Regions from separate parts of the Serpentinimonas sp. SSL01 genome, predicted to be linked through region 2. Evidence: predicted binding sites of a transcription regulator. Region 2 holds the regulator's gene; the other holds the start of a gene.

Region 1 (6,176 bases), 430 kb from region 2:
AGGCGTGGCGACAAAGGGGCGCTCTTGCCCGAGGATGGCGGCGGCCACGCTTTTGGCCTGTTCGGTGGCGTTGTGCACCGATTCCAGCCGCAGCAGCGTGCCATCGGGCAGGCGGCGGGCGGTGCAGTCGCCGGCGGCGTAGATGTGGGGGTCGCTGCTGCGCCCGCAGGCATCGACGACCACGCCGCGCTCGCAGTCCAGCCCGGCGGCCTGGGCCAGCGCGTCGTTGGCTTGCACCCCGATGCCCACCAGCACGGCGGCGCCAGGGCAATGGCTGCCATCTTGCAGCCAAGCGCCGCGCACCTGCCCGTCGGGCCCGGTTTCCAGCGCGGCCAGTTGTGCGCCGAGCCGCACCTGCACCCCGTGGTGGCGGTGCAGATCGGCGTACCAGTCGGACAAAGCCGGTGCCAGCACGCGGCCCAGCAAGCGCGGGGCGGCTTCGAGCACGGTGACTTCGACCCCGAGCTTGCGCGCACTGGCCGCCACCTCGAGGCCGATGAAGCCACCGCCGATCACCAGCAAGGGCTGCTGCTGGCGCTGGCAGTCGGCCAAGCGCGCCGCCAGCGCGGTGGCGTCGTCGAGGCCGCGCAGGCTGAGCACACCCAGAGCCGGTGCGCCCGGCAAGGCCAGCGGGCGCGGGCTGGCGCCGGTGGCCAGCACCAGCGCGGCATAGGGCAGGGTGCTGCCGTCGGCCAGCCGCAGCCGGCGCTGGGCGCGCTCAATGGCTTGCACGCGCACGCCCACGCGCAGATCGATGCCTTTGCGCGCCAGCGCCTCGGGGGCGCGCATCAGCAACTGGGCCGCTTGCAGCTCGCCACACAGCCAAGCTTTGGACAGCGGCGGCCGGTGGTAGGGCGGGTGTGGCTCCTCGCCCAGCACGGTGAGGGGGCCGGCGTAGCCGCCGCTGCGCAGCGCCTCGGCGGTTTGCACGCCAGCCTGCCCAGCCCCGATGATCAAAACGCCGCTCGGTTCGCCACCCGGTTCGCCACTTTTTTCTAGGGTCTGCGGTGGCGCACCCAGGCTGGATTGGATCAGGCTGGGCGGGATCATGGTGTGCCCTTGGGCTGGGACTTCATTCGGGACTTCAATTGGGGCTTCATTCTTGCGCCGCCGGCAGGCGCAGAATCAGGCCATCGAGGCGCGCCGTGGCCTTGATCTGGCAGGCCAGGCGACTGTTGGGGCGGCGCTCGGCGGCCACGTGCTCGAGCATGTCGAGTTCGGTCTGGCTGGGTTCGGCCAGATCGGGCAAGTGGCTTTCATCGACGTAGCAGTGGCAGGTGGCGCAAGCGCAGGAGCCGCCGCACTCGCCCAAGATGCCCTCGATGCCGTTGGCGATCGCGCCTTGCATCAGGTTCCAGCCCTCGGGCAGATCGACGGTGCAGGTCTGGCCGTGGGCCTCGATGTAGGTGATTTGTGCCATGCAAGTGCGTCCGAAAAGTGCGTCCGAAAAATAAAAAATCAGCCTGCAGCCAGTTCGAGCACCAGCGGGCTGCGAAAGGTGGAGGAAGGCATCCAAGGCAGTTGCTCGGCCACCCGATGGTATTCGGGCACCACGCGGTGGAACTCCTCGAAGGCTATTTTGAGCGCCAGCCTGGCAATGGCCGTGCCCAAGCAGGCGTGTACGCCGCCACCAAAACCCAAATGGCCGCGCGGCTTGCGTCCGATGTCGTAGCGGTCTGGGTCGGGGAACTGGCGCTCGTCGCGGTTGCCGCTGCCATAGGCCAGGCAGACGAAGTCGCCGGTGCGCATGGTCTGGCCGTGCAGCGTCACGTCTTTCATCAGGCGGCGGCGAAAGCGCTGCGCCGAGGTGTTGTAGCGCAGGCTTTCTTCGATCGCGTCGGGCAGCAGCGAGGGGTCGGCCACCACGGAGCGCCGAGCCGCGTCGAAGCTGGCGAGGTTGTAGGCCAGCATCATCATGAAGCCCCCCAGCGACTCGACCCCGGCCATGATCAGGGTGGTGGTGGTGAGCAGCACCTCGCGCTCGTCGAGGCGGTCGCCGTCGATTTCGGCCATGGCGAAGTGGCTGATCAGGTCGTTGCGCGGCTCGGCACGGCGCAAGGCGATCACTTGCGCGGCGTAGTTTTGCATCCATTGGTAGGCGGCGATGTGCTCGGGGCCCTTGGCGCGGGTGCGGGCATCGCTTTGCACCATCAGCACCGCGTGGTCGCGCACTTCGTGCTCGGCCACCAGCGCTTCCTCGCCCATCGGTAGGCCGAGCGCGCTCATCAACACCTTGACCGTGAACTGCGAGGACACGTCTTTGAAATCGAACTGCGACACGCCGCGCAGCTGGCCAAACACCTGCTGCGCCATGGCGCGGATCGGCTCTTCGAGCGCCTGCAGGTTGCGCTTCATAAAGGCGTGTTGCACCAGGGCGCGCAGGCGGTCGTGCCGGGGTGGGTCGGAGCTGCCCAGGGTGGCGCCGGCACGGCCCGGCAGTTCGGTCATCAGGTTGCCGCTGGCGCTGGAGTACGTTTGCCAGTCGTTGAGCGCGCTCACGATGTCCACATAGCGCGACAACACCCACATTTGCGCCTGCTCGCTCCAAAAGCAGGGGTGTTCGTCGCGCAGACGGCGGTAGTAGGGGAACGGGTCGGCGTCGATCGCCGGCGCATAGGGGTCGAACTGGAAGCTGAACATGGCGCGCGTCTCCTGTGTGTGCTGGGCCTGCTGGGGCCGGCTTGGTGTTTTGTTTGGCTTTGCTTGATTGCTTGGCCAAGGCCCGAACTGTAGGGCCGAGCGGGCTTTGAAGGCGTGCAAAAATCTAGGCGATTGCTGGTACTTTTGGATCAAAATGCAACCATGACCAATCGCTCCTATGTGCGCCCTGCTGTGCCACCCCCCGCTTCTGGCCGGCCAGCGCCGCAGGGCCCAAGCCGGAGCAATGGCGCTGGCGTTCCCAGCCAATCGGCCGACTTGGCCGGCCCACCTTGGGCGGGCGGCACGCACATCCCCAGTTTTGCGCTCTATGGCGAGGCGGCGTCGCTGGGGCAGGAGCTGCTGCACATCGAAGAGGTGCAGTCGCGCAGCCGCCTCTACCATTGGGAAATCCAGCCGCACACGCACCAAGGGCTGTACCAAGTGCTGTGGCTGTGGCGCGGCCAGGCCGAGGTGTTGCTCGACGAGCACCGCAGCGCTGCGCAGGCGCCGGCGGCCATCGTGCTGCCGCCCAATGTGGTGCATGGCTTCCGCTTTGCCCCCGAAACCGACGGCCGCGTGCTGACGCTGAGCGCACGTTGGCTGCTCGAGGGCGAGACGGGGGCGCTTGGAGCGGCCTTTCAGGAGCTGTTTGCCGCCCCGCGCCTGTTGCACTTTTGGGCCGAGGAAGCTGCGGCGCAGCGGCTCGATGCGCTGTTTCGGGAGCTCACGCACGAGTTTCAATGGCCCACCGGGGCGGGCGGTTCGCCGGTGCTGGGCTGGCTGGCGCGGGCGCTGGTGTGGCGCCTGGCACAAGCCAGCGCGCAACAGCGCCAAGCCGCCCCGGCGGGCACGCGGGCACACCAGCACCAAGCGCTTTTCACGCGATTTTTGTTGCTGCTGGAGCAGCATTTTCTGGAGCACTGGCCGCTGCAGCGCTACGCGGAGCGGCTGGGGCTGTCGCTGCAGCGCTTGAACCGCCTGACGCGCAGCGCCAGCGGCCGCAGCGCCCTCGAGCTGGTGCACGAACGGCTGACCCGCGAGGCCTGTCGGCGCCTGCTCTACATCGCCGCACCGGCTGCCAGCTTGGCGCTCGAGCTCGGTTTCGACGATCCTGCGTATTTCTCGCGCTTCTTCAAGCGCCGCACCGGCCAGAGCCCGCAACAGTATCGGCAGGCGCAGCGGCAAGCGCTGCAGGCGGTGCGGACTGTTGCGCAGCCACCCCCGGCTGGGGGCTGAGCAGGGCCGGCGCCAGCGCCTCGATCTGGGCGCGCAGCCAGCGCTGCGCTGGGTCGTGCTGGTGCCGTAGGTGCCACACCAAGTACATCGGCAACGGCGGGCAGGCCAGCGGTGGGGCGGCGCTGGCCAAGCCGCGCAGCAGGTGGCGCTGCAGCAAGCCGGGGGCGGTGGCGAGCAGGCGGCTGCCGGGTAAAAACGAAGCCAAGCCAGCAAAACCAGGCACCAGCACCCGAAAGCGCCGCTGCACCCCGCGCCCGAGCAGCCATTGGTCAAAGTCCAGGGGTCGGTTGGGCTCATAGACCACGGTGGCGTGGTCGGCGGCCAGGTATTCGTCCAGGTCGCACGGGGCGGCGCGTTGGGTGGGGTCGTAAAACACCCGGTAGGCGTCTTCAAACAGGCGCTTTTGCACGATGTCGGTGCCATCGGGCGGACGCGGGCTGAGCACGAGCTGGCACCGATGTTGGCGCAGCAGCTCCAGGCTCGGGATGCCCGACGGGATCACGCGCAGCCGCACCTTGGGGGCTAGGTGTTGCAAGCGCTGCAGCAGCGGCGGCAGCAGCAAGTCGCGCTGCAGATCGTTGGCCGCTACGGTGACGCTGCCCTCCCACAGGGCTGGCTCGAAGCGCTCGCGCTGTGCAAAGCGCTCCATTTGCTCCAGCAGCGCCTGCGCCGGTTCCAACAAAGCCTCGGTGCGCGCCGTGGCCACGATGCCGCGCCCAGACTTGACAAACAGCGGGTCGCCCACGATGGCGCGCAGCCGATCGAGCTGGTGGCTCACCGCCGACTGCGTCACCCCCAAGCGCTGGGCGGCGGCGGTCACCGAGCCGGTTTGCGCCACCGCCACCAGCAGGCGCAGCAGGCGCGCATCGAGCGCGTACCAATCAAAATCATTCATGGGTTGCATGATGCCTCCTGGCTTGATCGAAGTCAATTCATGCGCCACACTGGGGCACCCGTCACAGCCAAATCGGTCAGCGCCCCAGCCGTGCTGGACCGCCCTTGCAGACCACACCACCCAGGAGCCCAAGAATGAGCAGCCCCATGCGCAACCCCAGCGATCCCAGCGCCCCCAGCGATACCCATGACATCCCCGGCACGACGCCGTTTGACGGCGCGCTCGCCCAAAAGGGCTACGCGCTCAACAAAATGTGTTTTTCGTTCAATCACCAAGCCAACCGCGAGGCTTTTGTCGCCGACCCCGAGGGCTACATGGCGCGCTACGGCCTGAACCCGCAGCAGGCCGAGGCGGTGCGCTCCAAGCAGGTGCTGGCGCTGCTGCAAGCCGGTGGCAACGCCTACTACCTGGCCAAATTTGCCGGCATATTTGGCCTCAACATGCAAGACATCGGGGCACAGCAGACCGGCGTGAGCAAGCCCGAGTTCATGGCCAAACTGGCCGCGGCCAACCAGCAGCCCGACTGGCCTGCGGCCAAGCTCGGGGTCTAGCGACAGACCCCGCGCCACCCCCAACCCCATTTTCCCTATAGCGCCTCAAGGAACCTCATGGCAACCCTACTCGGTGGCTTGGCCACTTCGCACATTCCGGCCATCGGCAACGCATTGGCCAAAGGCTGGCAGCAAGAGCCCTACTGGAAGCCCTTTTTCGACGGCTTCCCGCCCATCCACCGCTGGCTCGAACAGGTGCGCCCCGAGGTGGTGGTGGTGTTTTACAACGACCACGGGCTCAACTTCTTTCTCGACAAAATGCCGACCTTCGCCGTTGGGGCCGCCGCCGAGTACCACAACGCCGACGAAGGCTGGGGCATCCCGACGCTGCCGCCGCTGGCCGGCTGCCCGGAGCTGTCGTGGCAGATCATCCGGCATCTGGTGGCGCACGAGTTTGATGTCGTGACTTGCCAGGAGATGCTGGTCGATCACGCCTGTACGCTGCCGTTGAAGCTTTTTTGGCCCGAACACGAGGTGGCCCCGGTGCAGATCGTGCCGATCGACATCAACACCGTGCAGTTCCCACTGCCCACGGCGCGGCGGGTCTATAAGCTGGGCCAGGCGGTGGGCGAGGCGATCCAGCGCTGGGACAGCGACAAACGGGTGCTGGTCATGGCCACGGGCGGGCTGAGCCACCAGCTCGAGGGCGAGCGCGCCGGCTTCATCAACAAGGCCTTCGACCAGCAGTTTCTCGAAAGCATGGTCTCCAACCCCGAGTGGGCAACCCAGTTCAGCGATCTGGAACTGGTCGAACGGGCCGGCACCCAGGGGGTGGAGCTGCTGATGTGGCTGGCCATGCGCGCCGCCCTGACGCGCGGCGGGGCTGGGGTGCGCAAGGTGCACAGCAACTACCA
Region 2 (6,176 bases):
CGTCTCGCTCTCGTTCTACGGCATGTCGACCTTCGAAGGCCCGATGATGTCGATCAAGACCGTCAACGCCTTGAGCCACTACACCGACTGGACCATCGGCCACGTGCACTCGGGTGCGCTGGGTTGGGTCGGCCTGATCTCCATGGGTGCGCTGTACTTCCTGATCCCGCGCTTGTTTGGGCGAAAGCAGATGTACTCGATCAACGCCATCGAGCTGCACTTCTGGATCGCCTGTATCGGCATCGTGATCTACATCGCCTCCATGTGGATTGCCGGTGTCACCCAAGGCCTGATGTGGCGTGCCTTGGCCGACGACGGCACCTTGGCCTTCACCTTCAGCGAATCGGTGCGTGCCAGCTATCCCTTCTACGCCATCCGCCTGATTGGCGGCACCATGTACTTTGCCGGCATGTGCATCATGGCCTGGAACGTCTGGATGACGGTCCGCGCGGGCTTGCGTGCAGGCCCCGTGCCGCAAATCAAGATTCCAGCGGTTTCACCTGCCCACGCCTGAGGAGCGCATCAACATGGCTAACAACACCCCCTCCACCAAGGGCATGTCGCACCAGAAGGTCGAGACCAACAGCTTCCTGATGATCGTGCTCATCCTGCTGGTGATCTCCATCGGCGGTCTGGTTGAAATCGTGCCGCTGTTTTTCAAGAAATCGACCACGCAGCCGGTCGAGGGCCTCAAGCCCCACACCGCGCTGCAGCTGGCGGGTAAAGATGTGTACATCCGCGAGGGCTGCTTCGTTTGCCACTCGCAGATGATTCGCCCCTTCCATGCCGAGACCATGCGCTACGGCCACTTCTCGCTCGCCGGTGAGTTTGTCTATGACCGGCCGTTCCAGTGGGGCTCCAAGCGCACCGGCCCCGATCTGCACCGCATCGGTGGTCGCTTTTCCGACGAATGGCACCGCCAGCACCTGATGGATCCGCGCTCGCTGCGCCCCTACTCCAACATGCCCGCCTACCCTTGGCTGGCCGACCGCATGGTCAACGCCGACGCCATGCCAGCGCGCTTACGGGTATTGCAGCTGCTCGGGCACCCCTACACCGACGAAGAGGTGGCAGGCGCCGCCGACGCGGTGCGGGGCAAGACTGAGATGGATGCTCTGATTGCCTATTTGCAGGTTCTGGGTACTTCGGTTCGCTGAGGCGGCCAGGAGCGGCGAGCATGGATATCAACGATTACCGCAGCATTGTGACCGTGGTCAGTTTGGTGGTGTTTTTGGGCATCGTCTGGTGGGCGTGGTCCAGGCACAACAAGGGCCGTTTCGATGACGCCGCCCAACTGCCCTTCAAAGAAGATTAAGCCGCGCACTCACTCACAAGAGAAACATCATGAGCGACTTCACAAGCTATTTCTGGCATTACTACGTTGCTGGGCTGACCCTCATCAGCATCTTGGCCTGCTTGGGCCTGCTCTGGTACACCAGCCGGGTCAAGGTTGCCCCGACCAAAGACAACACCACCGGCCACGTCTGGGACGAGGACATCATCGAAAAAGACAATCCGCTGCCCAAGTGGTGGGTCTGGATGTTCATCATCACCGTGGTCTTCGCCCTGATCTATGGCCTGCTATACCCGATGTTTGGCAAGTTTCCCGGTTTGCTCAACTGGAGTTCGGTGGGGCAGTACCAGGCCGAGCGCGCAGCCAACGAGGCGAGGGTGGCGCCCAAGTTCGAGGCCTTCGCGCAGATGTCGGTGCAACAACTGGCCGCTGACCCGGTTGCGATGCAGATCGGCGAAAGCCTGTTCATGAACAACTGCGCCGTCTGCCACGCCGCCGACGCCCGCGGCAGCCTGACCTTCCCCAATCTGACCGACAAAGACTGGATTTGGGGTGGCGACCCCGAGGCCATCAAAGTCTCGATCACCCAAGGTCGGGTAGCGGTCATGCCGCCCTTGGCCGAAGCCGTGGGTTCGCCCGAAGACGTGCTCAACGTGGCGCACTACGTGTTGAGCCTCTCGGGCGCGCCGCACGACAGCGTGCGGGCAGCCGCCGGCAAGGCCAACTTTGCCACCTGCATCGCCTGCCACGGCGCCGAAGGCAAGGGCAACTATCTGATCGGTGCCCCCAACCTGACCGACGACATCTGGCTGCATGGTTTTGGGGTCGATGCCGTGGTGCGCAGCATCAATGAAGGTATCATAAACGTCATGCCGCCGCAAAACGTGTTGCTGTCCGAGCAGCAGATCCACGTCCTGACCGCCTATGTGTGGGCCAAGTCCAACCCGGTGCAAAACTAACTTTGAGAAGTTTTGGCTTTGTCTGATACCCGACCCCCAGCCAGCGGTGCTCAACCCGCCGCTGGCCCCGAAGAAATCGAAATTACGTTCTACGCCGACCGGCAGAAGATCTATCCGCGCTCCGTCGCGGGGGTCTTTACCAACTGGCGTTGGGCCACGGTCTGGCTGACCCAGATCGTCTTTTATGGTCTGCCCTGGTTGCAATGGAACAACCGGCAGGCTGTTTTGTTTGACCTCGAAGAACGGCGCTTCTACCTCTTCAACCTCATCCTCTACCCGCACGACCTGATCTACCTCACTGGGTTGTTGGTGATCTCGGCGCTTGCCTTGTTTTTGTTTACGGCCGTGGCCGGACGCCTGTGGTGCGGTTTTGCTTGCCCGCAGACGGTTTACACCGAAATTTATCTGTGGATGGAAAAGCTGGTCGAAGGCGACCGCACGGCCCGCATGCGGCTCGATCAATCCGGCCATACGCTCGAGAAATACGGCAAAAAAACCCTCAAGCAAGTGCTCTGGATCGCCTTTGGCTTGTGGACCGGCTTCACTTTTGTGGGTTACTTCACCCCCATCGAACAGCTCTGGCTGGCGGTCTGGCAGGCCGAGCTCGGGCCTTGGCAAAGCTTCTGGATTTTGTTTTATGGCTTTGCCACCTACGGCAACGCCGGCTACATGCGCGAACTGGTGTGCAAGCACATGTGCCCCTACGCGCGTTTCCAGAGCGCGATGTTCGACCGCGACACCCTGATCGTGACCTACGATGCGCAGCGCGGCGAGCCACGTGGCCGCCGTTCGCGCCAAGCCGATCTGTCGCTGCTCAAATTGGGCTCGTGCGTCGATTGTTCGCTCTGCGTCCAAGTCTGCCCCACCGGCATCGACATCCGCAAGGGTTTGCAGTACGAGTGCATAGGCTGCGGTTCTTGCGCCGACGTCTGCGATCAGGTCATGGACAAGGTCGGCTACCCCAAAGGGCTGGTGCGCTTCACCACGCAAAACGGGCTCGAGCAGGGCTGGACCTCGGCCCAGATGTGGCGCCGCGTGCTGCGGCCGCGGATCTTGGCCTACGGTGCCATTTTGCTGCTCATCACCGTGGCGCTGTTCACCAGTTTGTACCTGCGCACACCGCTCAAGCTCGACGTCATCCGCGACTCGACCATTTTGTCGCGTGTGGTGCAACAAGGCTACGTGGAAAACGTTTACACGCTGCGCATGCTCAACGCCACCGAGCAAGAGCAACCCTTGCGTCTGGTGGTGCACGGTTTGCCGGGTTTGCAAGTGATCTCCGAGACCGAATTCTCCCTCGCGCCTACGGGTGCGCGGGCGCTGGCGGTGACGGTTCGTGTGCCGCCGGGCAGCAGCGCGCCGGGCATGCACCCGATCCACTTCGAGGTGCAATCTTTGGGTGCCGAACCCATGACGGTGCGCCAAGACTCGGTCTTTATGATGCCGCGTCAATGAACACCGTTGCAGCCACACAGGTTTTTTGTGCCTGCGCCTGACCTTTTAGCCTCCAGACCTACACTCAAATACCATGAGCACTGCCCAAGCCGCCCCAGCCCCGACCAAGCCTGCCCCTTGGTACCGTGAGCCTTACACGTGGTTGGTGTTTGGTCTGCCGGCTGCATCGATTGCGCTGTCGCTCGCCTTGGTCGTCACCGCCGTCAAAAACCGCGACCCGGTGCTGGACCGCAATGCGCCCATGGTGCCAGCTGATCAACGCCGTTTGCAGATGATGACGCCCGAACAGCGCGCCACCTACTTGGCTAGCCTGCGCCCGGCACGCGAAGCGCGCAACCACGCTGCCAGCCCCGAGGTCCCGCCGCCACGGCAGTAGGGTGCCCTGCAAAGCGGCGCCTCGTGGCACACGAGCAGAGCCTAGGCCCCTAGTTGCGCATCGGCGGGTTCACCAGCCGCTCCAGCGCCTGCGTGTCTTTGATCAGCACGTAGCGCTGGCGCACGTCGATGATGCCGTCTTCCATGAAGCGCGAAAAGGTGCGGCTCACGGTCTCGAGCTTCATGCCCAGGTAGCTGCCGATCTCTTCGCGCGTCATGCGCAGCACCAGTTCAGACTGCGAAAACCCGCGCGCGTGCAGCCGCTGCACCAAATTGAGCAAAAAGGCCGCCAGCCGCTCCTCGGCGCGCATGGTGCCCAGCAGCAGCATCACGCCCTGGTCGCGCACGATCTCGCGGCTCATGATCTTGTGCACATGGTGCTGCAAGGCGCTGAACTCGCGCGACAGTTGCTCGATGCGGTCAAAGGGCAGCACACAGACCTCGGCGTCTTCGAGCGCGATCGCGTCGCAGGCGTGCTGGTCGTGCACGATGCCGTCCATGCCGATGATCTCGCCCATCATCTGAAAACCGGTGACTTGGTCGCGCCCGTCGGCGCTGGTGATGCAGGTCTTGAAAAAACCCGAGCGCACCGCGTACAGTGCGGTGAAGGCTTCGCCCGCGCTGAACAGGGACGCTCCGCGTTTGATGCGGCGCCGATTCGATATGATCTGATCGAGATGCTCCAGCTCTTGCGGTTTGAGCCCCATAGGCAAGCACAACTCGCGCAGATTGCAGCCTGAACAGGCGACTTTGATGCTCTGAATATCCATGTAAGCGCGGCCAAATAGTGCGCGAAGCTTAACCCATGTGCTGCCGTGTGGGGCGCGCGTCAAAGAAAACAAAAAATGGGCTCGACTTGACTCAGGTCAAGGGTGAGGGGGGATGTTCGGTGCATATTCTCGCACCAGGAGAAATTTTAGTGAAACCTGTCATCGACGAGGGGTTGCTGCGGCGTTTTGACGTGCCCGGCCCCCGTTACACCTCATACCCGACCGCCGACCGCTTCGTCGAAGCCTTTGGCGAGCAAGACTATGTGCAGGCTTTGCGCCAGCGCCATGCCGGCTCGCTGGCCTTGCCACTGTCGATCTATGTCCACATCCCGTTTTGCGATTCGCTGTGCTACTACTGCGCGTGCAACAAGGTCATCACCAAGCACCACAGCAAGTCGGCCGAGTACCTGCGCTACCTCACGCGCGAGCTCGAGTTGCAGTGCCGCCATCTGGGCTCGGGCCACAGCGTGTCGCAGATGCACCTCGGCGGCGGCACCCCGACCTTCATGTCGGACGAGGAGCTCAGCGATCTGGTGGCGATGGTGCAGCGCCACTTCAAGCTGGTGCCGGGGGGCGAGTATTCGATCGAGGTCGATCCGCGCACCGTGACCCCTGCGCGGCTGGAGCACCTGCACCGCCTGGGTTTCAACCGCCTGAGTTTTGGCGTGCAGGATTTTGACCCCACGGTGCAAAAGGCCGTGCACCGCATCCAGCCCGCCGAGCAGGTGTTCGACTTGGTGGCGGCGTCGCGGCGCATCGGCTTCGAATCCGTCAACGTCGATCTGATCTACGGCCTGCCGCAGCAAACGCCCGAGTCGTTTCGCCACACGCTGGAGCGCGTGCGCGAGCTGCGCCCAGACCGCATTGCGCTCTACGCCTACGCGCATTTGCCGGCACGCTTCAAGCCGCAGCGGCGCATCGTGGCCGCCGAACTGCCACCGGCAGCCGACAAGTTGGCCATGCTCTCGATCTCGCTCGAGATCTTCAACCAAGCGGGTTACGTCTATGTGGGCATGGACCACTTCGCGCTGCCCACCGATGCCTTGGCGGTGGCCAAGCGCCAGGGGCGGCTGCACCGCAATTTTCAGGGTTACAGCACGCAGCCCGACTGCGATTTGATCGCCCTCGGGGTCTCGGCCATCGGCCGCATCGGGGCCACCTACAGCCAGAACGCCAAGACGCTCGAAGAGTACTACGACCACCTCGACCAAGGGCGGCTGCCGATCGTGCGTGGGCTGGCGCTGAGCCGCGACGACCTGCTGCGTCGCGCCGTGATCATGGCGCTGATGTGTCAGGGGCGGGTGGATTTCGAGGCTGTCGGTC

What was found. The regulator FNR, encoded in region 2, switches genes on or off when oxygen is low (the NO sensors DNR and NnrR bind a similar motif). The targets are predictions, from matches to a motif close to TTGATNNNNATCAA.
Region 1: a site for FNR is predicted at 4,794-4,807, ahead of ACVMK0_RS04185 (protocatechuate 4,5-dioxygenase subunit alpha). Genes of this name have one in related genera too.

Annotation. Positions count from the first base shown of each region.
Region 1 is NZ_CM150487.1:855,005-861,180, forward strand. It holds gene ACVMK0_RS04160 (NAD(P)/FAD-dependent oxidoreductase) at 1-1,050, opposite strand, end outside; gene ACVMK0_RS04165 (2Fe-2S iron-sulfur cluster-binding protein) at 1,097-1,420, opposite strand; gene ACVMK0_RS04170 (cytochrome P450) at 1,459-2,640, opposite strand; gene ACVMK0_RS04175 (helix-turn-helix domain-containing protein) at 2,917-3,876, shown strand; gene ACVMK0_RS04180 (LysR family transcriptional regulator) at 3,773-4,780, opposite strand; gene ACVMK0_RS04185 (protocatechuate 4,5-dioxygenase subunit alpha) at 4,906-5,322, shown strand; gene ACVMK0_RS04190 (class III extradiol dioxygenase family protein) at 5,380-6,176, shown strand, end outside.
Region 2 is NZ_CM150487.1:1,287,620-1,293,795, reverse strand. It holds gene ccoN (cytochrome-c oxidase, cbb3-type subunit I) at 1-514, shown strand, start outside; gene ccoO (cytochrome-c oxidase, cbb3-type subunit II) at 528-1,157, shown strand; gene ACVMK0_RS06135 (CcoQ/FixQ family Cbb3-type cytochrome c oxidase assembly chaperone) at 1,178-1,315, shown strand; gene ccoP (cytochrome-c oxidase, cbb3-type subunit III) at 1,345-2,253, shown strand; gene ccoG (cytochrome c oxidase accessory protein CcoG) at 2,272-3,708, shown strand; gene ACVMK0_RS06120 (hypothetical protein) at 3,782-4,084, shown strand; gene fnr (fumarate/nitrate reduction transcriptional regulator Fnr) at 4,134-4,853, opposite strand; gene hemN (oxygen-independent coproporphyrinogen III oxidase) at 5,003-6,176, shown strand, end outside.